Regions from separate parts of the Kitasatospora sp. NE20-6 genome, predicted to be linked through region 3. Evidence: riboswitches for the same ligand, from Rfam matches in the RefSeq annotation. Region 3 holds a riboswitch; each other region holds the start of a gene.
The links. A riboswitch is a leader RNA that binds a small molecule or an ion and turns the genes downstream of it on or off. The one in region 3 is predicted to bind thiamine pyrophosphate.
Positions count from the first base shown of each region.

Region 1 (7,351 bases), on a different contig from region 3:
GAGCTTCTCCGCCGGCACGCCGGTGAGTTCGACGAACCGCTCCAGGTAGGGCAGCGTCACCTGGTGCACCAGCACCCGGGCGTACGCGTCCCAGCCGAAGCCGGTACGGGCGGCGACGCGGGTCAGGATGTCGCCGCCGATCTTCTCGAAGACGCCGCGCAACTCCTTGCCGCCGCCCCGGAAGTAGCTGTACTCGTCGCCGCGCGGGTGCCGGGATCCGCCGCCCGGTATGCCGCCGACCGCCCAGTGCTCGGACGCGGTCTCGGTCTCCACGTCGAGGATGCCGCCGCGCTCGACGGGCTCGACGACCACCGCCGCGCCGGCATCGCCGAAGGTGTACCCCGCGAAGCCGTCCCGGAAGTCGGCGAGGCCGGACGGATCCCGGCGCATCGCCCGGCTCGGCGTCTCCCCGGTGACGACGAGCGCCCGGCGGGCCCGGCCGGCGAGGATCATCGCGCGCGCCACGTCGATGCCGTTGAGGAAGCTGTTGCAGGCGTTGGAGACGTCGAACGCATGCGCGCGGGAGCCGAGTCCGGCCTGTACGAGGTGCGCGGTGGCGGGCTCGCAGACGTCCCGGGTCGCCGAGGCGTACACCAGCAGGTCGATGTCGAGCGGGTCGTGGCCCGCGGCGTCGAGTGCCCGGCGGGCGGCCGCGAGGGCCAGCGTCGACGCGTACTCGTCCTCCGCGGCGAAACGGCGGGTCGCGATGCCGGTCGCCTTCTCGAACATCCGCTCCGGCAGGCGGAGTCCGCTGCCGGCGACCACCTCGTCCTGCAACTCCTGCGACGTCAGCACGCGGGCGGGGAGCCCGGCGCCGACCGCGGTGATACCCACTCTCGGGGATGGGAGGTTCATGCCCGCCATGCTGCCGGTGCGGGGCCGTCCCGGGCTTGAGTACCCGTACTCAGCCGTGCAGGCCGCCCGGCCGGTGACCGGGTGCAGGCCGCGGCCGTGACATCCGTCATGCGGTTTCCGGTGCTGCCGGCACTGACGGCGCACCCGCCCGGCGCGGGATTCTTCCATCACCGGGGCAGCCCCGGCAGCGGGCACCACCGGACGGGGAGCGGACACCATGGCGGTCATCACCACGAGCGCGACGGCGGAGCAGGGCGAGTCGAGGGCCGCGGCGCTGAAGCCGCTCGTGATCGACGTCGCCGTGCCGATCGCCGTCTACTACGCGGCCCACGGCCTCGCCGGCCTCGGCCTGGCCGCCTCGCTCACCCTGGGCAGCGCGGTGCCGGCCGTCCGGACCGCCGCCGGGCTGCTGACGGACCGCCGCGTCAACACCCTCGCCCTGGTCATGCTGGTGGTCAACGTCGCCGGTGTCGCCCTCTCCGCGGTCGCCGGCGACCCGCGGCTGATGATCGCCAAGGACGGCGCGCTCAGCAGCGTCATCGGCGGCTCGATGATCGTCTCGGTGCTCGCCGGGAAGCCCCTGATGACCGCCGGCCTGCGCCCGTTCGTCGTGAAGGGCCGCGCCGCCCGCGAGGCCGCCTGGCAGCGGCTCGCCGCCGGCTCGGCGGAGTTCCGCCGTCACGAGCGGAACTTCACCCTCACCTGGGGCACCGTGCTGGTCGCCGAGTGCGCGGCCAAGGTCGTCGGCGCCTACACGCTGCCGGTGGAGACGATGGTCTGGCTCGGCACCGTCCTCCTGGTCGCGGCGATCACCCTCGGCGTCCTCGTCGGCAACGTCTTCGCGGGCCGCATGGCCGGGCTGGTCGTCGCCGAGGAGGCGTGACCGCACCCGGCCCCGGCGTCCGGCGTTCCGGGCTCAGCCCGCGGCGCCGTCCTGCACCGGGATCGCCTGCCCCGCCGTACGCCGCGCGGACGGCCCGGCCGCCACCCCGTCCGGCCCCTGCTGCGGACCCATCGCGGAGAGCAGCTGCCGGGCCAGACCGAGACCGGTGCCGCCCATGGTCAGCGCCTTCGCGAACATGTCGCCCATGCCCTCGGCGCCGTTCAGCAGCACCATGTGCTCGACGTTGCCGAACGCCTCCGCGCCGGCCCGCACGATCTCCGGCCAGTTCTCGGCCAGCTGCTGCGCGACCACCGCCTCCTGGTTCTCCGCGAGGGCCGCCGCCCGGGCCTTGATCGCCTCCGCCTCGGCGAGGCCCAGGGCCCGCGCCGCCTCGGCGGCCGCCAGACCCTTCGCCTCCGCCGCCGCGGCCTCGGCCGAGCCGGTCGCCTTGGTGGCCTCCGCCGACGCGAGGCCGCGGGCCCGGGTCGCCTCCGCGTCCGCGACGGCCGCGACCTTCACCCGGTTCGCCTCGGCCGTCGCGTTCAGCTCGGTCTCCCGGGCCAGCGCCTCCGCCGCGGAGATCCGGGCGTCGCGGTCGGCCTGCGCCTTCGTCCGCGTCTCGTACGCGCGGGCGTCGGCAGGCTTGCGGACGTCCGCCTGGAGCTGCTGCTCCTTGCGGTGCGCCTCCAGCTCGGCGACCTTCGTCTCCTGCACGACCACCTCCTGCCGCGCGGCGGCCTGCGCCAGCGGACCGGCCTGCAGCGCGCGGGCCGTCGCCGTCTCCAGTTCGGCCTGGTACCCGGCCTGCTGGATGCCGGAGTTGCGGGTGGCCTCGGCCTTGCGGGCGAACGCCTCCTGCTCGGCCTCGGTGGCCCGCCGGTCGGCCTCGGCGGCGGCGATCCGGGCGTCGCGCTGCACGGCGGCCGCGTGCGGTGCGGCGAGGTTCCGGATGTAGCCGGTCGGATCCAGGATCTCCTGGATCTGCAGCGAGTCGATGATCAGGCCGAGCTTCTCCATCTCGCTGCCGGACGCGGCCCGGGTCTCCCCGGTCATCCGCTCGCGGTCGCGGATCATGTCCTCGACCGTCAACCCGCCGACGATGGACCGGAGATGACCGGCGAAGACGTTGTGCACCCGGTGCCCCATCAGCTTCTGCTGGTCGAGGAAGCGGCGCGCGGCGTTGGCGATCGACACCGGGTCGTCGCCCACCTTGAAGATCACCACGCCCTTCACGTGCACCGGGATCCCCTGCGACGTCACGCACTCCACGTCCAGATCGGCCTCGTTGAGGTCGAGCGAGAGCCTGCGGACGACCTGGACGCCCGGCGTCACGAGCGTGCCGCGCCCGGTGACGATCCGGAATCCGAGTCCCTCCGCGACTCCCTCGGACCGGTGCTTCGAACCGGAGATGATCAGTGCCTCGTTCGGCTCGGCGACCCGCCACATGAGCTTGAACAGCACGATCAGGACGATGATCGAGGCCACGACGGCCCCGGCGATGCCGATGAGCATCGGCTGATTCCCCCTTCAGGGCACGCCGGCGTCCCGTGGCTGCGCTCTGGTGTGCAGGAAGGCGCGGAAGCCGGCGGCAGCAGGAGATTCTGCGCCTGCCGTGATCTCCGCGGAAGAGCCGGCGGCCCTCGATCCGCCCACGAACGCGTCAAGATTCCGTCAAAGCGCCGCCACGTACACCGTCCGCGGCGGCTGGTACTCGACCACCAGCACCGGCGTACCGGGCGCGAAACCCTCACCCGGCACCGCCGGGTACGCGAGGAACGCCTCCGTGCCCTGCCGCTCCGCGACGTGCACCAGCACCTCGCCGACCAGTCCCGTCCCGACCCTGCCGGTCACCCGGCCCGTGCTGCCCACCATGCCGCCAGTGTGCTCCCCCGGCCCACTGGCCGGAACCCGTCTGGACCGGTCCGGGGCCGCCCGCTACGGTGTTGACGTCTTGTTGCGGACGCCCGTCCGCAACCAACGGGAGCTCGGAGCACCGGGCTGAGAGGGCGCTGAAAGGTTCGCAGGTGTGCGAACCGACCGCTGCGCCGACCGCAGGAACCTGACCGGGTAATGCCGGCGTAGGGAGTAAGAGGTCTCATGACCACGTTCGAAGCACAGCCGACGTCTGCCTCCGGCCGTACGGCCGACAGCACGTCCACCGGCTACCCGACCCCGGCCTGGCGCAAGGCCTACCTCCAGGGCAGCAGCCCCGACCTGCAGGTGCCGTACCGCGAGGTCGTCCTCACCGACGGCCGCAGCGTGCCGCTGTACGACACCTCCGGCCCGTACACCGACCCCGCCCACACGTCCGACGTGCGGCGCGGCCTGCCGGCCCTGCGCGACCCGTGGATCCGCCGGCGCGGCGACGTCGAGGAGTACGACGGCCGCGAGGCGCGCCCCGAGGACGACGGCATCAGGCACACCGCGCCGCGCGGCGGCAGCCTGCGCAACCTCGACGCGGTCTTCCCCGGCCGTCCGCGCCGTCCGCTGCGCGGCCGTCACGGCGCCGCCGTCACCCAGCTCGCCTACGCGAAGCGGGGGACCGTCACCCCGGAGATGGAGTTCGTGGCCCTGCGGGAGGGCCTGGAAGCGGAGTTCGTGCGCGACGAGGTCGCCCGCGGGCGGGCCGTCATCCCGGTGAACGTCAACCACCCGGAGGTCGAGCCGGCGATCATCGGCACCAACTTCCTGGTGAAGATCAACGCCAACATCGGCAACTCCGCCGTCACCTCCTCCATCGAGGAGGAGGTGGAGAAGATGACGTGGGCCACCCGCTGGGGCGCCGACACCGTCATGGACCTCTCCACCGGCCGCAACATCCACACCACCCGCGAGTGGATCCTGCGGAACTCCCCCGTGCCGATCGGCACCGTGCCGCTCTACCAGGCCCTGGAGAAGGTCGACGGCCGCGCCGAGGACCTCAGTTGGGCCGTCTACCGCGACACGGTCGTCGAGCAGTGCGAGCAGGGCGTCGACTACATGACCGTGCACGCCGGCGTGCTGCTGCGGTACGTGCCGATGACCGCCCGCCGGAAGACCGGCATCGTCTCCCGCGGCGGCTCGATCATGGCCGCCTGGTGCCTCGCCCACCACGAGGAGAACTTCCTCTACACGAACTTCGAGGAGCTCTGCGACATCCTCGCCGCGTACGACGTCACCTTCTCGCTCGGTGACGGCCTGCGGCCCGGCTCCATCGCGGACGCCAACGACGAGGCCCAGTTCGCCGAACTGCAGACCCTCGGCGAGCTCGGCCGGATCGCCCGCGCGCGCGACGTCCAGGTGATGATCGAGGGCCCGGGCCACGTCCCGATGCACAAGATCAGGGAGAACATGGAGCTGCAGAAGGAGATCTGCGACGAGGCCCCCTTCTACACGCTCGGCCCGCTCACCACGGACGTCGCCCCCGGCTACGACCACATCACCTCGGGCATCGGCGCCGCCATGATCGCCTGGTGGGGCACGGCGATGCTCTGCTACGTCACGCCGAAGGAGCACCTGGGCCTGCCCGACCGCGACGACGTGAAGACCGGCGTCATCACGTACAAGATCGCCGCGCACGCCGCCGACCTCGCGAAGGGCCACCCCGGCGCCCAGGCCTGGGACGACGCCCTCTCCGACGCCCGGTTCGAGTTCCGCTGGGAGGACCAGTTCAACCTGGCCCTCGACCCGGAGACCGCCCGCGCCTTCCACGACGAGACGCTCCCCGCCGAGCCTGCGAAGACCGCGCACTTCTGCTCGATGTGCGGACCGAAGTTCTGCTCGATGAAGATCTCCCAGAAGATCCGCGCCGAGCACGGCGACGGCTCCACCGCCGTCGCTTCGGGCTTCGACGAGGACGCCCGGGCCGGCATGCAGGCCAAGTCCGAGGAGTTCGCGGCCCAGGGCAACCGGGTGTACCTGCCGCTCGCGGACTGACGACACGGCTCGCAGAGGCGCCGCACCGGGGGCGGGAAGGTCTTCCCGGTGCGGTGCTCCTGCATGCGCGTCCGCGCTTCACGAGTACTGCTGCGCTCCGGCAGCAAACCGGTAGCGTGATGCGGGTTCGTACTCCTGGAGGACAGATGAACCCCGACCATCTCGCCCTGATCGGGGAATTCCGCAGGTTCGCCCCGTCCAACTTCAAGATCGAATTCTCGGGTGACGTCATCATCGTGCAGGTGTCGCCCCCGGCCATCCACGAGCGGAACCTCTCCGTCGTCCGCCGGCAGTTCGAGGCGCACGCTCCGGCCGGCTACCTCTCCACGGGGAACATGGACCTCGCGTCCCCCCAGGTCGCGAAAGTGCGGAACCCTGACCTGACGTATCTCCCGGAGGACGCCATGGCCAGTACGGCGAACTCGGTTCCGGCCGAGCTGGCCCTCATCGCCGTCGAGATCGTCTCGCCGTCGAATCCGGAGAACGACTGGGTGGGCAAGCTCCGTGACTACCCGGTGATGCAGATCCCGCTCTACCTCCTGGTGGATGCCTCGCAGAAGACCGTCACTCTCTTCCGGGAGCCCGAGGGCGGTCGCTACCGGATGCGGGAGGACGCCGCCTTCGGGGAGACCGTGCACATCCCCGAGCCCTTCGGCTTCACGCTCGACACCGCGGTTCTGCTTCCGTACTGAGGGCTGATGCCGTCCGGCCCGTCGCACCGTTCCGGTCGGCACCTGCCCGGGCGCGGGTACGGACCTGGCGGCTCCGGGCCGAATCTCCGCCCGACGAAAATTTCCCGGAAGGTCCGCGCCGGGCACGGCGACGGTTCCACCGCCGTCGCTCCGGGCTTCGACGAGGACGCCCGGGCCGGCATGCAGGCCAGGTCCGGCTCTCGGACCGGGCCGGAGCGGGCAGTTCATTCCGTCGGCCGGCGTCCGGAGCCGGGTGTTCGGAGCCGGTGTCCGGTGATGGGGCCCGGACGGAGCCGTGCGAGGTGATGCCCGTTCCGGATGGCCGCCGACGCTCCGGGTGGGCGGCGGTTCGGCCCGAAGCCTCCCCGGCACGAGGTGCTCATCGGGTTACCTGCACGAGTACTTGACGGATCATCCGATCCGCGGGTTCCGAACTGTGCTGTCACCGTGCCCTGGTGTGTCCGGGGATGGCCCTCCGGTGGCGGAAGTCCGATGAGCATTGGGCTGTATGGCGTCCACGGCCGGTTCGCGCGCGTGTCAGAGTAGTCGGCCGCCCGAAATGCTTCAGAATGTCAGGAACTATCCAAGTGATGACCGCGGTTGTCACGATGTCGAGGAGCGTGAGTCATGCATGCTCGTGAATGGCTCCCCGATCAGCCTGTCCGCATCGGCCGTATCGATTGGCCCGAGCGCAACAACGACGGAACCCATATTCACCTGGAAGCCGGTCGGACCGTCGTCCTGGACCGGCAGCCGTGGCAGATTCTGGAGATCCACGAGCACCCCGACCGCGAGTGGCCCGAGGCCTACCGGAAAGCCTGGAACGAACACGTCGAGCTGTGGAGGCACTCCGAGAATCTCTACAGTTCGGGCGGGGCGTCGGGGTTGCTGCAGCCCGACCGGGCCGACTTCTACAAACGGCCCATGATCCTTGTCCTGCGTAACGAGAACTTTCCCCGTTCCGCACCGAAACACTGGTGCGCACCGGCCAGCCACGACTGGCAGG
Region 1 covers NZ_BPRL01000009.1:141,090-148,440, reverse strand. The annotation lists gene SNE206_RS10435 (3-oxoacyl-ACP synthase III family protein) at 1-855, opposite strand, end outside; gene SNE206_RS10430 (VC0807 family protein) at 1,073-1,738, shown strand; gene SNE206_RS10425 (SPFH domain-containing protein) at 1,772-3,250, opposite strand; gene SNE206_RS10420 (hypothetical protein) at 3,410-3,610, opposite strand; TPP riboswitch at 3,708-3,840, shown strand; gene thiC (phosphomethylpyrimidine synthase ThiC) at 3,836-5,653, shown strand; gene SNE206_RS10410 (Uma2 family endonuclease) at 5,800-6,345, shown strand; gene SNE206_RS10405 (hypothetical protein) at 6,973-7,351, shown strand, end outside.
Region 1: it holds a riboswitch for thiamine pyrophosphate, as region 3 does, so the genes downstream of both, thiC (phosphomethylpyrimidine synthase ThiC) here and thiO (glycine oxidase ThiO) in region 3, are expected to answer to the same signal.

Region 2 (7,351 bases), on a different contig from region 3:
GCCGGGAGCACGCGCTGCGCCGGACAACGAAAAATCCGGCCGCTGGCGACGGGGGATGCACCAGCGACCGGACTGTTTAAACAGTAACAAAGATCCGGCGGGGAGCCAATTTGTCCGGCCCTGGCCGACCTGGGATTCTCCGGACTCCCGCCGGAAATGTGACGGGAGTCACATCGCCGTCAGTTCAGGGTGACCTGACGGTTCACCAGGTTGGCGCGGGCCCGGCGCTCCTCGGCGCTCAGGGGAGCGCTTTCCTGCAGCGCACCCGCCAGCCGTTCCGCGAACTCCGCCGCGGGCTTCTCGCAGTCGTCCGCCGAGAACTCCACCGGGAGGTCCCACACGGGCACCGTCAGGCCGTGCGCACGGAACGAGCCGACCAGCCTGGTGCCCTCGCCCAGGGAGGACAGGCCGGCGGCGGAGAGCCGCGCGAGCGCGTCCAGCAGCTTCTCCTCCGGCACCGTCATCACCCAGCGCAGGTGGTTCTTGTCCGGGGTGCCGCACCAGTACGCGGCGTCCACGCCGGCGACCTTCTCGGTCGGGATCGCCGAGGCGTTGGCCCGCTCCAGGGAGGCGGCCACCTCGCCGGAGGCCGCCTCCGCGTCCTCCAGCCAGAACTCGAAGCCGGTGTGCACCGCCGGGTCGAACCCGGCCGCGGTGTCGAGCAGGTCCTGCAGGCGGCGGCCGCCCGGCACGGTGCGGCGGGCCGGCACCGGAGTGCCCGGCTCGGTGGCGAGCGCCAGCTCCAGGGCGTCGCCCAGGTCGCGGCTCAGGTCGCCGGAGCTCGACTGCGTCTGCAGGCCCAGCAGCACCGAGCCGTCCGCGCGCCGCAGCGCCGGCCAGGCCAGCGGCAGGACGGTCGCCAGCGTCACCGAGGGCACCTCGCCGACGGCGCCGTCCGCCACCCCGGCCGCCAGCGTCAGCGGCACGGTCGCGGCGGGCACCAGCTCGCGCAGCGCGACCCAGTCGGCCTCGCCCGGCAGGCCCTCGAACGGACGGTGCACCAGTTCCTGCACGGCGTGCGCGGCCTCCCGGCCGTGACACGCCTTGTAGCGGCGGCCCGAGCCGCAGGGGCACTTCTCCCGCGCGCCGACGACCGGGATCTCGCCCGTGGCGGTGGAGGTGCTGGGCTGGGACGAGGACTTCGCGGCCTTCTTGGCCATGGTGGGGCTCCCGGGTACGGCGACAGTGCACCGGAAGCCTACTGAGATTCCGGGCCGCCGCCGTGCGCCCGCGCGCCCGGGGCCCGCCGGGCGCGCGCTACGCCACCGGCTCGCCGCTCTTGCCGTCGCGCAGGGACAGGGCCGCCCACACGGTGACCTCCCCGGGCGCGTCGCGGACGCCCCACGCGCTGGAGAGGCGTCCCACGATGCTCAGACCGCGCCCGCCGCGCGCGGTCAGCGACGGGCTGGCGGGCAGCGGCCGGGTCGGTGCGCCGCCGTCGGTCACCTCCACCGTCAGCCCGTCCGCGTGGGTCCACCAGCGCACCAGGATGCCGCCGGGCCCAGGCTCGGAGACGTCCTCCGGATCCGCCCGACCGGCGTTCCTGGCACGGGTGGTGACGGCCGATGTCAGGACGTCCGCCAGCTCCTCCGCGGTGCGTTCCTCGACGGTCCGTTCGTCGAGTTCCGCGAGCTTTCCGAGCGGCTGCGCGTACCGACAGGAATTGCTCAGCAGTTCGGAGAGGATCAACACCGCGTCGTCGATGACCGTCTCCGGTATCGCACGGTCACCGAGCTCCCGCCGCATCCGTCGCCGCGCGGCGCCGACACCGGCCGGACCGTGCGGCACCGCCAAGGTCGACGAAGTCGGCCCTGCCTTCTCGGGCACAGCACGCGCCACCATCAACGCCACCCCCGGGACCTCCTTCAGCGTCTGACGAGGGATGGATGCCCCTCCGGAATGCGTCGGAAACGAGCCCCGGGCGATCGCGCGCGGACATTTCGAGGCGCCGCGACGGACGGTATTCAACCGGCGAAAAACTGCTTACGGTCCGTTGTGAAAGTCACAGGAATTGAGCGTCCGTTGAGCCCCGTTCAGGGGATTGACCGCCCCGCGCACGCTGTTGTGCGCATCCTGTACACCCGGCTCCGCCCCGCGCCCGGCCGGTGCCGGACGGGGTGCCGGACGGAGTGCCGCCGACCGCTCCCGGGCACCCCACCGGACACCCCGTCGGACGGTCCGCTCAGCGCCCGAGCCGGGCCAGCACCTCGCGCGGCCGGTTGGTGATCAGCGCCTCCACACCCAGCTCCAGGCAGAGGTCGACGTCGGCCGGCTCGTCGACCGTCCACACGTGCACCCGGTGCCCCGCCCGGCGGAGCGCCGGGACCAGCCCGGGACTGCGCCGCACCAGTTCGATCCCGGGACCGGCGATGCCGGCGCCGCCGGGCAGCGACCGCGTGCGGCCGAGCACCGGCCACCGGCGCTCCAGCAGGTACACCGTCGGCACCGCCGGCACCGCGCGGCGCACCCGGTGCAGGGCCAGCTCCGAGAAGCTCATGATCCGCACCAGCGACTCCTCGGCCGTCCGCGGCAGCAGGCCGTAGTGGTCGAGGAGCCGGACGAGCTCGGCCTCCGTGCGGCCCGCGCGGCGGGTCGGGTGCTTGGTCTCGATCGCCAGCCGCACCGGCCGCCCGGCCCCCGCGACCAGTTCCAGCAGCTGCGCCAGTGTCAGCACCGGGCTCGGCTCCGGTGCGTCCGGCGACTTCCAGGAGCCGAAGTCCAGCGCGGCGAGCTGGTCGAGCGTCATCGTGGAGACCACGCCCCGGCCGTCCGAGGTGCGCTGCACCGTCCGGTCGTGGACGCACACCAGCTGCCCGTCGGCCGTCAGCCGGACGTCGCACTCCAGGGCGTCCGCACCCTCGTCGATCGCCCGGCGGTACGCCGCCAGGGTGTGCTCCGGCAGGGCCGCCGAGGAGCCGCGGTGCGCGACGACCTCGACGGCGCCGCGGTCGGGGGCGGGGCCGCCCGGCGCCGCGGGAACGGTCCGGCGGAGTCTCTGGGTGTCCACGGCAACACCCTACGAGGGCAGGGATGCCCGGACGCACCCGCCACGGGGAACCTGCGGTGAACAGCTCCGGCGCCGCCTCACCTCGGGCCGCTGCCTGCCGGGGCCCGGTCGGCCGGGACGGCCGTCAGCGGGCGTCCGCCCCGGTGCCGGAGGTCCGGCCGGTCAGCGCCGTCAGGGCCCAGGTCGCGAGCGCCGCCACGAGGAAGCCGAACAGCGAGGCGGACGTCCAGGACTGCGGCGTGAAGCCGACCGCGTCCCGCAGCCGCATCCAGAAGTCCGTCCACCAGTCCGCGATGCCCGTCGGCGCCAGGAACTGGTACGCGGCGAAGCCGAGCACCCACGGCAGCAGCATCAGCGGCCGGGCCGGGGCGTCCTGCGCGGTGTTCCAGCCCTGCCGGCCGGCGCCGAAGAAGTAGTCCACGGCGAGCACCGCCAGCAGCGGCACGAAGACCGCGCCGATCAGGTAGAGGAAGTTCGCGTAGGTCTCGTAGAACTCGCCCTCCTGGATGCGCAGCGCCAGCAGGGTCACCAGCGCGCCGATCCCGCCGGTGAGTAGGCGGCGGTCGACCCGCGGCAGGAGGTTGTGGACGGACATGGCCGTCGAGTACACGTTGGCGAACGACTGGTCGGTCTCGCGCACCACCAGCACCAGCAGGAACACCCAGCCGGCGGCCACCCCGGTGAAGGAGGAGAACACCTTCGACGGGTCGCCGCCCGACTGCAGCAGCGCGATCAGGCCGAGGGCGTAGCACCAGGCCTGGGCCAGCGAGTACCCGGTGAAGCTGCCCCAGAAGGCCGACGCCGCGGTGCGGGCGTGCCGGGTGTAGTCGGCGGCCAGCGGCACGAAGGAGACCGACACCGCGATGACCGCGTCGGTCGCCGTCAGGAAACCGTGCCAGTTGCCCGCGCCCGGATCCGGGAAGCCCTGCCGGCCGAGCTGGACGGTGAAGTACACCATCGCCACGCCGACCGCGACCGCCACGTACTTGCGCAGCACCGCGATCGCGCCGAGCGGCCAGATCGTCAGCACCGTCGTGACCACGCCGGCGAGCAGCACGAACAGCCAGCGCCACCCCTGCGTGCCCGCCACCGTCTGCGCGCCGCCGGCGATCACGATCAGCTCGAACACGCCCCAGCCGATGCACTGCAGGATGTTGAGCACCGTCGGCAGGAAGGAGAGCCGGGTGCCGAACAGGCCGCGCAGCATCGCCATCGCCGGCGCACCCGTCCGGGCGCCGATCAGCGCCGCCACGCCCAGCATCGAGGTGCCGATGACCGTGCCCGCGACGATCGCCGTCACGGCCGCGGCGAAGGACAGCTCACGGCCGCCCACCACCAGCACCGTGACCGCGCTCTGGAAGCCGATCAGGCTCACGCCGAGGTTGGCCCAGAGGGCGAACTGCGCCCGGAAGTCCAGCGTCCGCGGGGGCGCGGTGTCCAGCACCAGCGGCGCCTCGACACGCGCGCCGTTCGGGGCGACGGGCTCCGGCCCGGTTCCCGGATCGGAAAAGGAGGCAGGCGAAACAGCCGTCATGGCCGATACTCCCTACGCCGGCATTACCCGGACAGGTTCAGGCGGTCTGCGCCACCTCGGTCCGGCCGGTCACTGCCCGGCCGGTCGATCGGCGCACTCTCAGCCTGGAAGGTCCAAGCTCCCGCGTGTTCAGATAGGACGACAGGCTATCCGGCGCAGTCCCGGAGGCCAAGGCCCGGAGGTCCGTCGTCCGGATCGCGGGACCGGAGCAGGGGCTCCGGACCAGGTCGGAGGGCGGATCGTCGGGGACACCTAAGGATTCTTAGGCGTTCTTCAGGGGGCTCCTTACGGCAACCGAATCCGTGATGCGAAAAACTATGGTTCTAGGTCCTGTCAGCTATGGAGGTCGTCCGTGAGCACCGAGCACGCGAGTGGGTCCACCGGGCCGCAGGAGGGCCAGCCCTCCGGTGCGCCCCAGGCGGTGGGTCCGGCTCACGACACCGCGTCGGCCGCCGCGCCGCCGGTCGTCGAGTCCGCGCCCACGCTCGCCTTCGCCAAGCTGAGCGATGCCCCGGCCGCGCCGCCCGCGCCCGCCGCGCCGTCCCCCTACATCGATGCCCCGCCGCCGGCCGCGCCGCCGGCCGCGCCCGCCTACCTGGACGCCCCGCCGCCCGCCGCACCCCCGGCCGCGCCCGCCTACATCGACGCGCCGCCGCCCGTCGTGCCCCAGCCGCAGGCGGCCAACCCGTACGCCGTCCCGGTCGCGGCCGACCCGTACGCCGCCCCTGTGGCGGCTCCGGCCCCGGCCCCGGTGGCACCGGTCACCGCGTCGACCGACCCGTACGGCACGCCGGACACCCCCGGCACCCCGCCGCCCGCCGCACCCTCCGCCCCGACCGAGGCGCACCACCCGTTCGGCGCGGGCCACCCCGTCGGCGGCTGGGGTCACCCGACCGGCGGCCCCGGGGTTCCCGGCGGACCGGCCGAGCCCGGCGGCCCCGGTTACCCGTACGCCTCCGCGGGCGGTCCCGCCCCGCGCCGCAAGCGCGGCGGGCTCATCGCCCTCGTCGCGGCCGTCGCCCTCGTCGCCGGCGTGGCCGGCGGGGCGATCGGCGTCGCCGTCTCCGACGGTGACAGCGGCGGCAGCAGCGCCGGGCACTCCAGCACCACGGTCAGCGTCAGCGACAGCCGCAAGGTGACCGACCGCGCCCCCGACTCCGTGGCGGGCATCGCCGCGAAGGCGCTGCCCAGCACCGTCACCATCAAGGCGACCGGCTCCCAGGAGTCCGGCACCGGCACCGGCTTCATCTTCGACACCGAGGGCCACATCCTCACCAACAACCACGTGGTCGCCCCCGCCGCCAACGGCGGCAAGCTCACGGTCAAGTTCTCCGACGGATCCTCGTACGACGCGTCCGTCGTCGGCCGGGCCCAGGGCTACGACGTCGCCGTCGTCAAGCTCGACAACCCGCCCAAGGACAAGCTCAACCCGCTGCCCCTCGGCGACTCCGACAAGGCCGCCGTCGGCGACGCCACCATCGCCATCGGCGCCCCGTACGGCCTCGAAGGCACCGTCACCACCGGCATCATCAGCGCCAAGGACCGCCCCGTCGCCTCCGGTGACGAGACCGGTGCCCAGGCCTCCTACATGAACGCCCTGCAGACCGACGCCTCGATCAACCCCGGCAACTCCGGCGGCCCCCTGCTCAACGCCTCCGGCGCGGTCATCGGCATCAACTCGGCGATCCAGTCCAACACCAGCGGCTCCGGCCGGGCCGGCTCGATCGGCCTCGGCTTCGCCATCCCGATCAACCAGGCCAAGTGGGTCGCCGAGACCCTCATCAAGGACGGCACGCCCGTCTACGCCATCCTCGGCGTCCTCCGCAACGACGACTACAAGGGTGACGGCGCCCAGATCCAGACCGCCGCCGTCCAGGGCCAGGCGGCCGTCACGCCCGGCGGTCCCGCCGACCAGGCCGGCCTCAAGCCGGGCGACGTCATCACCAAGCTCGGCGGCATCCCGATCGACAGCGGCCCGACCCTCGTCTCCGAGATCTGGACGCACAAGCCCGGCGAGAAGGTCGAGGTCGAGTACACCCGTGACGGCAAGGCCGCCAAGACCACCGTCACCCTCGGCGAGCGCAAGGGCGACAGCTGACGCCCACCCGGAAACGGTGTGCACCGAGGAGGCCCCGAACCGTTAGGCTGACCCCCGCCAGGAGGGTTGCCCGAGCGGCCTAAGGGAACAGTCTTGAAAACTGTCGTGAGGTGACCCCTCACCGTGGGTTCAAATCCCACACCCTCCGCAGGTGAGGCGAAAGCCCGGCTCAGGGCGGGTACCGACGCAAGTCGGTACCCGCCCTTCGCGCTGTGTGCGCCCGGCGGCCGTCCAGTGACCGCCCGGGGCCCGTTCGGGGGCGGACGCGGTCGGGGGCGGGGTCCGGCGGCGGCGTGATCGGTGATTGTGCACCGTCCTTGCCGCGGGCGTCCGGCAGGGGCAGAGTGCAGGGCGGACGGGTGTGCGAGAGCTGGAGGCTGCCGTGGGTGATCTGGTCGACCGGTTGTTGGCGGGGCTCCCGGAGGCGGCGGTGGCCGTGGACGTGGATGTCGTGGCGGCGTACGCGCACGACATGGCGGGGTTCTGCGAGGCCGGGGTGGCGGCGGTGGTGGTCTTCCCGGAGACGGTGGAGCACGTGCAGCACGTCATGCGGACGGCGACCGAGCTGCGGGTGCCGGTGGTGCCGCAGGGGGCGCGGACCGGTCTGTCGGGCGGGGCGAACGCCGTCGACGGCTGCATCGTGCTGTCGATGGTGAAGATGAACCGCATCCTGGAGATCGACGCGGTGAACCGGATCGCGGTCGTGCAGCCG
Region 2 covers NZ_BPRL01000007.1:152,096-159,446, forward strand. The annotation lists gene SNE206_RS09065 (DUF5926 family protein) at 180-1,160, opposite strand; gene SNE206_RS09070 (ATP-binding protein) at 1,258-1,851, opposite strand; gene SNE206_RS09075 (glycerophosphodiester phosphodiesterase) at 2,183-3,007, opposite strand; gene SNE206_RS09080 (purine-cytosine permease family protein) at 3,132-4,541, opposite strand; TPP riboswitch at 4,534-4,676, opposite strand; gene SNE206_RS09085 (S1C family serine protease) at 4,894-6,639, shown strand; tRNA gene SNE206_RS09090 (tRNA-Ser) at 6,700-6,787, shown strand; gene SNE206_RS09095 (FAD-binding oxidoreductase) at 7,022-7,351, shown strand, end outside.
Region 2: it holds a riboswitch for thiamine pyrophosphate, as region 3 does, so the genes downstream of both, SNE206_RS09080 (purine-cytosine permease family protein) here and thiO (glycine oxidase ThiO) in region 3, are expected to answer to the same signal.

Region 3 (7,351 bases):
GCGGGCCAGTTCCGCGGCGGCCGCCCCGGGGTCGTCGGCGGCGGTGATCGCCCGGACCACCACGACCCGGGTGGCGCCGGCGGCGAGCACCTCGTCGAGGTTGCCGAGGTCGATGCCGCCGATCGCGAACCACGGGCGGTCCGTCACGGCCTTCGCCGCGTACCCGACCAGGCCGAGGCCGGGGGCGTGGCGGCCGGGCTTCGTGGGGGTCGGCCAGACCGGGCCGGTGCAGAAGTAGTCGACACCGGGCTCGGCGATCGCCGCGTCCACCTCGGACTCCGCGTGGCAGGAGCGTCCGATGACGGTGCGGGCGCCGACGACGGCGCGGGCGGCGGGCACCGGCAGGTCGTCCTGTCCGAGGTGCAGCACGTCCGGGCCGGCGGCGTGCGCCACGTCGGCCCGGTCGTTGACCGCGAAGAGCTTGCCGTGGCGGCGGGCCGCGTCGGCGAAGACCTCCAGGTGCTCCAGCTCCTGCCGGGCCTCCAGACCCTTGTCGCGCAGCTGCACGACGTCCACGCCGCCCGCCAGCACCGCGTCCAGGAACTCGGGCAGGTCGCCCTGCTCGCGCCGGGCGTCGGTGCACAGGTAGAGGCGGGCGTCGGCGAGCTGCGCGCGCGGGTCGGCGGTCATCAGAGCGCCATCGCCTGGGCGCGGCGCTTGACCTCGGTGGCACGGTTCTCGATCAGGGCCTGCATCGGGCTGCCGGGCAGCGACGGGTCCTCGGTGAACATCCACTCAAGGATCTCCTCGGTGCTGAAACCGGAGTCCCGCAGCACCGTCAGGGTGCCGACCAGGTGCTTCACCAGGCCGTCGTCCTCCACGAAGGCGGCCGGCACCTGCAGCGACCGGTTCGGCCCGCGGCGGACGGCCAGCAGGGTGCCCGCCTTCACCATGTTGCGGACTTCGGTGATCTGGACACCCCACCGCTCGGAGATGTCGGGCAGGTACAGCCAGGCCGGAACCAGGGCGTCAATCTTGGGATCAATCTCGCTCACGGCACCAGACTGCCACCTGAACGGCCCCCGACGCACACGGCCCCCGCCGGAGGCACCGGACGGTCACGGACCGTGACCGGCGCGCGGGGTCAGCCGGCGGCCGTCCTGAGCTGCACCGCAGGGTCCGCGGCGAGGGCCCGGTCGAGCACCGTGCCGCGGTCGATCAGCCGCTTCGCCTGGGTCAGGTCACGCGGGCGGTCGACGGCGAGCAGCGCCGCCAGGGCGCCGCCGCGCAGCCACAGCACCGACCAGGAGGCGTCGTCCGGCGAGCCGCGCCACAGCAGTTCGTCACCGTCCGCGCGGTGGCCCGCGTACTGCACCATCCGCCCGAACTGCTCCGACCAGAAGTAGGGCACCGGGTCGTACGGCGTCTCCGAGCCCAGCAGCGAGGCCGCCGCCGCCCCGCCCGACTGCAGGGCGTGGTCCCAGTGCTGCACGGCCAGCCGGGTGCCGGAACGCGCCGACGGGTACGCGACGCAGTCGCCGGCGGCCCACACGCCGGGGGCGGTGGTGCGCAGCCGGTCGTCCACGAGCACGGCGCCCGCCGCGTCGAGGGCCACGGCGGAGCCCGCCAGCCAGCCGGTGGCCGGGCGGGCGCCGATGCCGGTCACCACGAGGTCGGCCTCGACGCGCCCGCCGTCCGCGAGCAGCAGGCCGCCCGGTTCGACGGCGGCCACGCCGGTGCCGCAGCGCAGGTCGACCCCGGCGTCCGCGTACCAGGCCGTCATCAGCGTGCCGAGCTCCGTCGGCAGGGCGCCGGGCAGCGGGGCCGGGCCGGCCTCGACGACCGTGACCGCGCAGCCGAGCTGCCGGGCCACGGTGGCGGTCTCGGCGCCGATCCAGCCGGCGCCGACCAGGGCCAGGCGGGTGCCGGGGGTGAGGTCCGCGCGCAGGGCGAGGGCGTCGTCGACGGTGCGCAGCACGCGGGCGCCGGCGGTGCCGGGCAGCAGCAGGGGCGCGGCGCCGGTGGCGAGGACGAGGGCGTCGTGGGTGACCGGCCCGCCGTCGGTGTGCAGGACGCCGGGGTCGAGGCCGGTGGCCCGGCGGCCCGGCAGCAGTTCGACGCCGAGGGCGTCCCAGTCGAGGTCGAAGGCGGTGGAGTCGGCCAGGCCGAGCAGCACGTCCTTGGAGAGCGGCGGCCGGTCGTAGGGGCGGTGCGGCTCGTCGCCGACCAGGGTGATCCGCGCCGTCAGGCCGCCCTGGCGCAGGGCGGCCGCGCACTGTGCACCGGCCATGCCGGCGCCGACGACGACGACCCTGTCCGTACCGCTCAGCTCCACCACGCCGGTCACCCTATCGGCCGGGGTGTCCGTCCTGTGCACGTCCTTTAGGGGAGCGCGACACGCGGCGTTATGGTGGGTGCACACCTCACACGGGAGCCCGGTGCACCGGGCTGAGAGGCGGGCTGGTGCGGCCTGCGACCGTCCGAACCTGATCCGGGTCATGCCGGCGAAGGGAGCAGAAGCGACGTGGCACGGCCTCACTCCGACGTGCTGGTGATCGGCGGCGGCATCATCGGCCTGGGGGTCGCCTGGCGGGCGGCCCAGCACGGCCTGTCGGTGACCGTCGTCGACCCGGCCCCGGGCGGCGGCGCGGCGCAGGTCGCCGCCGGCATGCTCGCCCCGGTCACCGAACTGCAGTACGGCGAGGAGCCGCTGCTGCGCCTGGGCATGGCCTCCAACGAGCGGTACGCGGCGTTCGCCGCCGAGCTCACGGAGGTGACCGGCCTGGACACCGGCTACCGGGAGACCGGCACCCTCGCCGTCGCGCTGGACTCCGACGACCGCGAGGAACTGCGCGAGCTGCACGCCTTCCAGGCCCGGCTCGGACTGACCTCGCACTGGCTGACCGGCCGCGAGTGCCGGCGCCTGGAGCCGATGCTCGCCCCGGGCGTCCGCGGCGGCCTGCACGTCACCGGCGACCACCAGGTGGACGGCCGCCGGCTCGCCCGCGCCCTCGTCGAGGCCTGCACCCGGGCCGGTGTCGCCTTCGAACGGGCCCTCGCCGCCGAGCTCCTGCTGGAGGGCGACCGGGCGGCGGGGGCGCGCACCGACGCGGGCACCGTGTGCCCGGCCGGCCGGGTCGTGCTCGCGGCCGGTTCCCGCAGCCACCTGCTGCCCGGGCTGCCGCCTGGCGTGCTGCCGCCGGTGCGGCCGGTGAAGGGGCAGGTGCTGCGGCTGCACGTGCCGCCCGCGTACCGGCCGTTCCTGGCCCGCAACGTCCGCGCGGTGGTGCGCGGGCAGCACGTCTACCTGGTGCCGCGCGCCGACGGCGAGCTGGTCATCGGTGCGACGACCGAGGAGCAGGGCCACGACACCACCGTCACCGCGGGCGGCGTCTACGAGCTGCTGCGCGACGCGCACGCGCTCGTGCCCGGGCTGACCGAGCTGCCGCTGGTCGAGACGGGCGCCGGGCTGCGTCCGGGCTCGCCCGACAACGCGCCGCTGCTCGGCCCCACCGCGCTGCCCGGCCTGGTCGCCGCGACCGGCCACTACCGCAACGGGGTGCTGCTCACGCCCGTCACCGCCGACCTGGTCGGCACGTACCTGGCGACCGGCCGCGTGCCGGACCTCGCCGCCCCCTTCTCCCCCGACCGCTTCCGTCCGAAGGCCGCCGTATGACCGACATCGCACTGACCGTGAACGGCGAGGCGCGCGAGCTGCCCGCCGCCACCACGCTGGCCGAGGTGGTGGCGCAGGCCTGCGCCGCACCCACCGGGGTCGCGGCCGCCGTCAACGAGGCGGTGGTGCCGCGCAGTTCGTGGGACGTCACCGTGCTCGGCACGGGTGACCGGGTCGAGATCCTCACCGCCGTCCAGGGAGGCTGACCGCATGGCCGACGACGTTCTCACCATCGCGGGCACCGCCTTCACCTCGCGCCTGATCATGGGCACCGGCGGTGCGCCCAGCCTGGAGGTGCTGGAGCAGGCGCTGCGCGTCTCCGGCACCGAGCTCACCACCGTCGCGATGCGGCGGGTCAACGCCGCCACCCAGGGCTCGGTGCTGGAGGTGCTGACCCGCAACGCGATCCGGGTGCTGCCCAACACGGCCGGCTGCTTCACCGCCGGGGAGGCCGTCCTGACGGCCCGGCTGGCCAGGGAGGCGCTCGGCACCGACTGGGTGAAGCTGGAGGTGATCGCCGACGAGCGCACCCTGCTGCCCGACCCGATCGAGCTGCTGGACGCCGCCGAGACGCTCGTCGACGACGGCTTCACCGTGCTGCCGTACACCAACGACGACCCGGTGCTGGCGCGGAAGCTGGAGGACGTGGGCTGCGCGGCGATCATGCCGCTGGGCTCGCCGATCGGCTCCGGGCTGGGCATCCGCAACCCGCACAACTTCCAGCTGATCGTGGAGGGCGCGGGCGTGCCGGTGATCCTGGACGCCGGGGCCGGCACCGCCTCCGACGTGGCCCTCGCCATGGAGCTCGGCTGCTCCGCGGTGATGCTGGCCTCCGCGGTGACCCGCGCCCAGGATCCGGTGCTGATGGCCGACGCGATGCGGCGCGCCGCCGAGGCGGGCCGGCTCGCGTACCGCGCCGGGCGCATCCCGCGGCGCTTCCACGCGGAGGCGTCCTCGCAGATGGCCGGCCGCGCCGACCTGGAACCCGGCGCGCGGGACACCCGGGAGCACCCGGCGTTCTGAGGACGGGCCCGGGCCCCGCACCGGCCGTTCGCGGACGGGATGTCTCAACATCGGCACAACCGGCGCCGGCGCCGCGGCGCGCGGGGCGGGGGGCCGTCCCCCGCCCCTAGACTCCTCGGGTGGACATGACGCTCGACGACCCCCTGATCGGCGCCCTGCTCGACGGCCGGTACCGGGTGGACCGCCGGATCGCCGTCGGGGGGATGGCCACCGTCTACCGGGGCACCGACACCCGGCTCGACCGGGTCGTCGCGCTGAAGGTGATGCACCCCTCGCTCGCGGCGGACGCCGAGTTCACCGGCCGGTTCATCCGCGAGGCCAAGGCCGTGGCCCGGCTGTCGCACCCCAACGTCGTCAACGTCTTCGACCAGGGTGCTGACGGCCGCGCGGTCTTCCTGGCGATGGAGTACGTCCCCGGCCGCACGCTGCGCGACCTGCTGCGCGACCGCGGGGCACTGTCCCCCAGGGCCGCGCTCGACATCCTGGAGCCGGTGCTCGCCGCACTGGGCGCCGCCCACCGCGCCGGCCTGGTGCACCGGGACGTGAAGCCCGAGAACGTGCTGATCACCGACAACGGCATGGTGAAGGTCGCCGACTTCGGGCTGGTCCGGCTGCTCACCGGCACCGACGGCGCGGGCGAGGCGGTCACCAGCACCACGTCCACCGGCACGGTGCTCGGCACGGTCTCCTACCTCGCGCCCGAGCAGATCCGCCAGGACGGCACGACCGACCAGCGGGTCGACGTCTACGCGGCCGGCATCCTGCTGTACGAGATGCTGACCGGCGCCAAGCCGCACACCGGTGAGAACGCCGTGCAGGTGATCTACCGGCACCTCAACGAGGACGTGCCCGCCCCCTCGCTCGCCGCGCCCGGCCTCGGCCGGGAGCTGGACGCCATAGTGGCCGCCGCCACCGCCCGCGACCCGCAGGCCCGCCCGTGGGACGCCGTGGAACTGCTCGCCGCCCTCCAGCGGGCGCGGCGCAGCCTCACCCCGTCCCAGCTGGACGCGGAGCCGCCCGCCTCGACCCGGCCCACCCCGCAGTTCCCGACCGGCGAGGTCACCGCGGTCGTCGACCGGCCGGTGGAGCGCACCAGCGTGCTGGAGGTGCCGCCCGGCCTGCTGGAGGCGCCGCCCCGCCGGGGCGACGAGACGCTGACGCTCACCCCGCAGCGCCCGGCCGCGCGGCGCCGGTCGCGGACCCCGCTGATCTGGGCGGCGGTCGTCGCGGTGCTGCTGGTGCTGGTCGGCGGGGCCACCTACCTGCTGTCCAACGGGCTGTACACGACGGTGCCGCCGGTGCTCGGACAGACCGAGGCGCAGGCGGTCGCGACGCTGGAGCAGGCGGGGCTGCGCGGCGCGTTCACGCAGCAGTTCAGCGAGACCGTGCAGGCCGGGCAGGTGCTCGGCACCGATCCCGGGGTGGGGGCGCGGGCCCGCAAGAGCGAGCCGGTGAAGGTCGTGGTCTCCAAGGGGCCGGACCGGGTGCCGGTGCCGGAGCTGGCGGGCCGGCCGGTCGAGGAGGCGCGCAAGGCGCTCACCGACGCCCGCCTCACCCCTGGCACGACCCGGGAGGAGTTCGACGACACGGTGCCGAGCGGATCGGTGATCTCCGCCGACCCGGCGGCGGGCACCTCGGTCAGCCCGGACACCCCGGTCGCCCTGGTGGTCAGCAAGGGCATGGCGCCGGTGCCGGACGTCGTGGGCCTGACCAGGGACGAGGCGGCCAAGGCGCTCACGGACGCCGGTTTCGCCGTGCAGAGCAGCGGGCTCAACCTGTTCGGCACCGGCAAGGTGACCGCGCAGACCCCGGCGGCGGGCAAGCCCCGCCCGCAGGGCACGACCGTGGTCATCAGCTTCGGGCTGTTCTAGGCACTGTCCGGGCGGGCCGGGCCTGCGCAGGCCGGGTCGGGCCGGGTCAGCGGATCGGGCCGTCGCCGGGCTTCTCCTGGTACGAGTACCGCTGCTCGGACCACGGGTCGGCGAGGTTGTGGTAGCCGCGCTCCTCCCAGAAGCCGCGCCGGTCGGCCCGCATGTACTCGACGGCGCGCACCCACTTGGGGCCCTTCCAGGCGTACAGCTGCGGCACGACCAGCCGGACCGGGAAGCCGTGCTCCACGGTGAGCGGGTCGCCGTTGCGGTGGGTGGCGAAGACCGTCTGCGGGTCGGTGAAGTCGGCGAGCCGCAGGTTGGCGCTGTAGCCGTACTCGGCCCACACCATGACGTGGGTGACGCCGGGTGCGGGCGGCACGAGGTCGAAGACGGTCTTGGCGGCGACCCCGCCCCACTCGCTGCCGAGCATGGAGAAGCGGGTGACGCAGTGCAGGTCCCCGCGGACGGTGACCCGGGGCAGTGCGCGGAAGGCCTCGAAGTCCCAGGTCTGCTTCTCGGCGGTGGCGGTGGCGCCGAAGACCTGGAAGTCCCAGCTCTGCGGTTTGAAGCGGGGCACCGGTCCGTAGTGCAGCACCGGCCAGCCGCGCTGGAGGCGCTGGCCCGGCGGGAGCCGCGGGTCGGACGGCTGTGGCGGTTCCGGTTCGTGCTGACCCATGGGTCCATGGTCGCAGACGGCGGGGGATACGCCTTGCACGCCCCGTGTTCACGCCTCCTTCACCCTGGCGACGCCCGGGAAAAATAGGACGATATGACACAGATCGGGTAAGCGTGAACTTACTGGAAAATTCGCCCCGTCCGGTGCCACGATGCGGTCAAGCGA
Region 3 covers NZ_BPRL01000048.1:58,502-65,852, reverse strand. The annotation lists gene thiE (thiamine phosphate synthase) at 1-630, opposite strand, end outside; gene SNE206_RS28285 (Rv2175c family DNA-binding protein) at 630-995, opposite strand; gene SNE206_RS28280 (NAD(P)/FAD-dependent oxidoreductase) at 1,085-2,287, opposite strand; TPP riboswitch at 2,358-2,470, shown strand; gene thiO (glycine oxidase ThiO) at 2,465-3,616, shown strand; gene thiS (sulfur carrier protein ThiS) at 3,613-3,822, shown strand; gene SNE206_RS28265 (thiazole synthase) at 3,827-4,639, shown strand; gene pknB (Stk1 family PASTA domain-containing Ser/Thr kinase) at 4,765-6,510, shown strand; gene SNE206_RS28255 (sulfite oxidase-like oxidoreductase) at 6,557-7,186, opposite strand.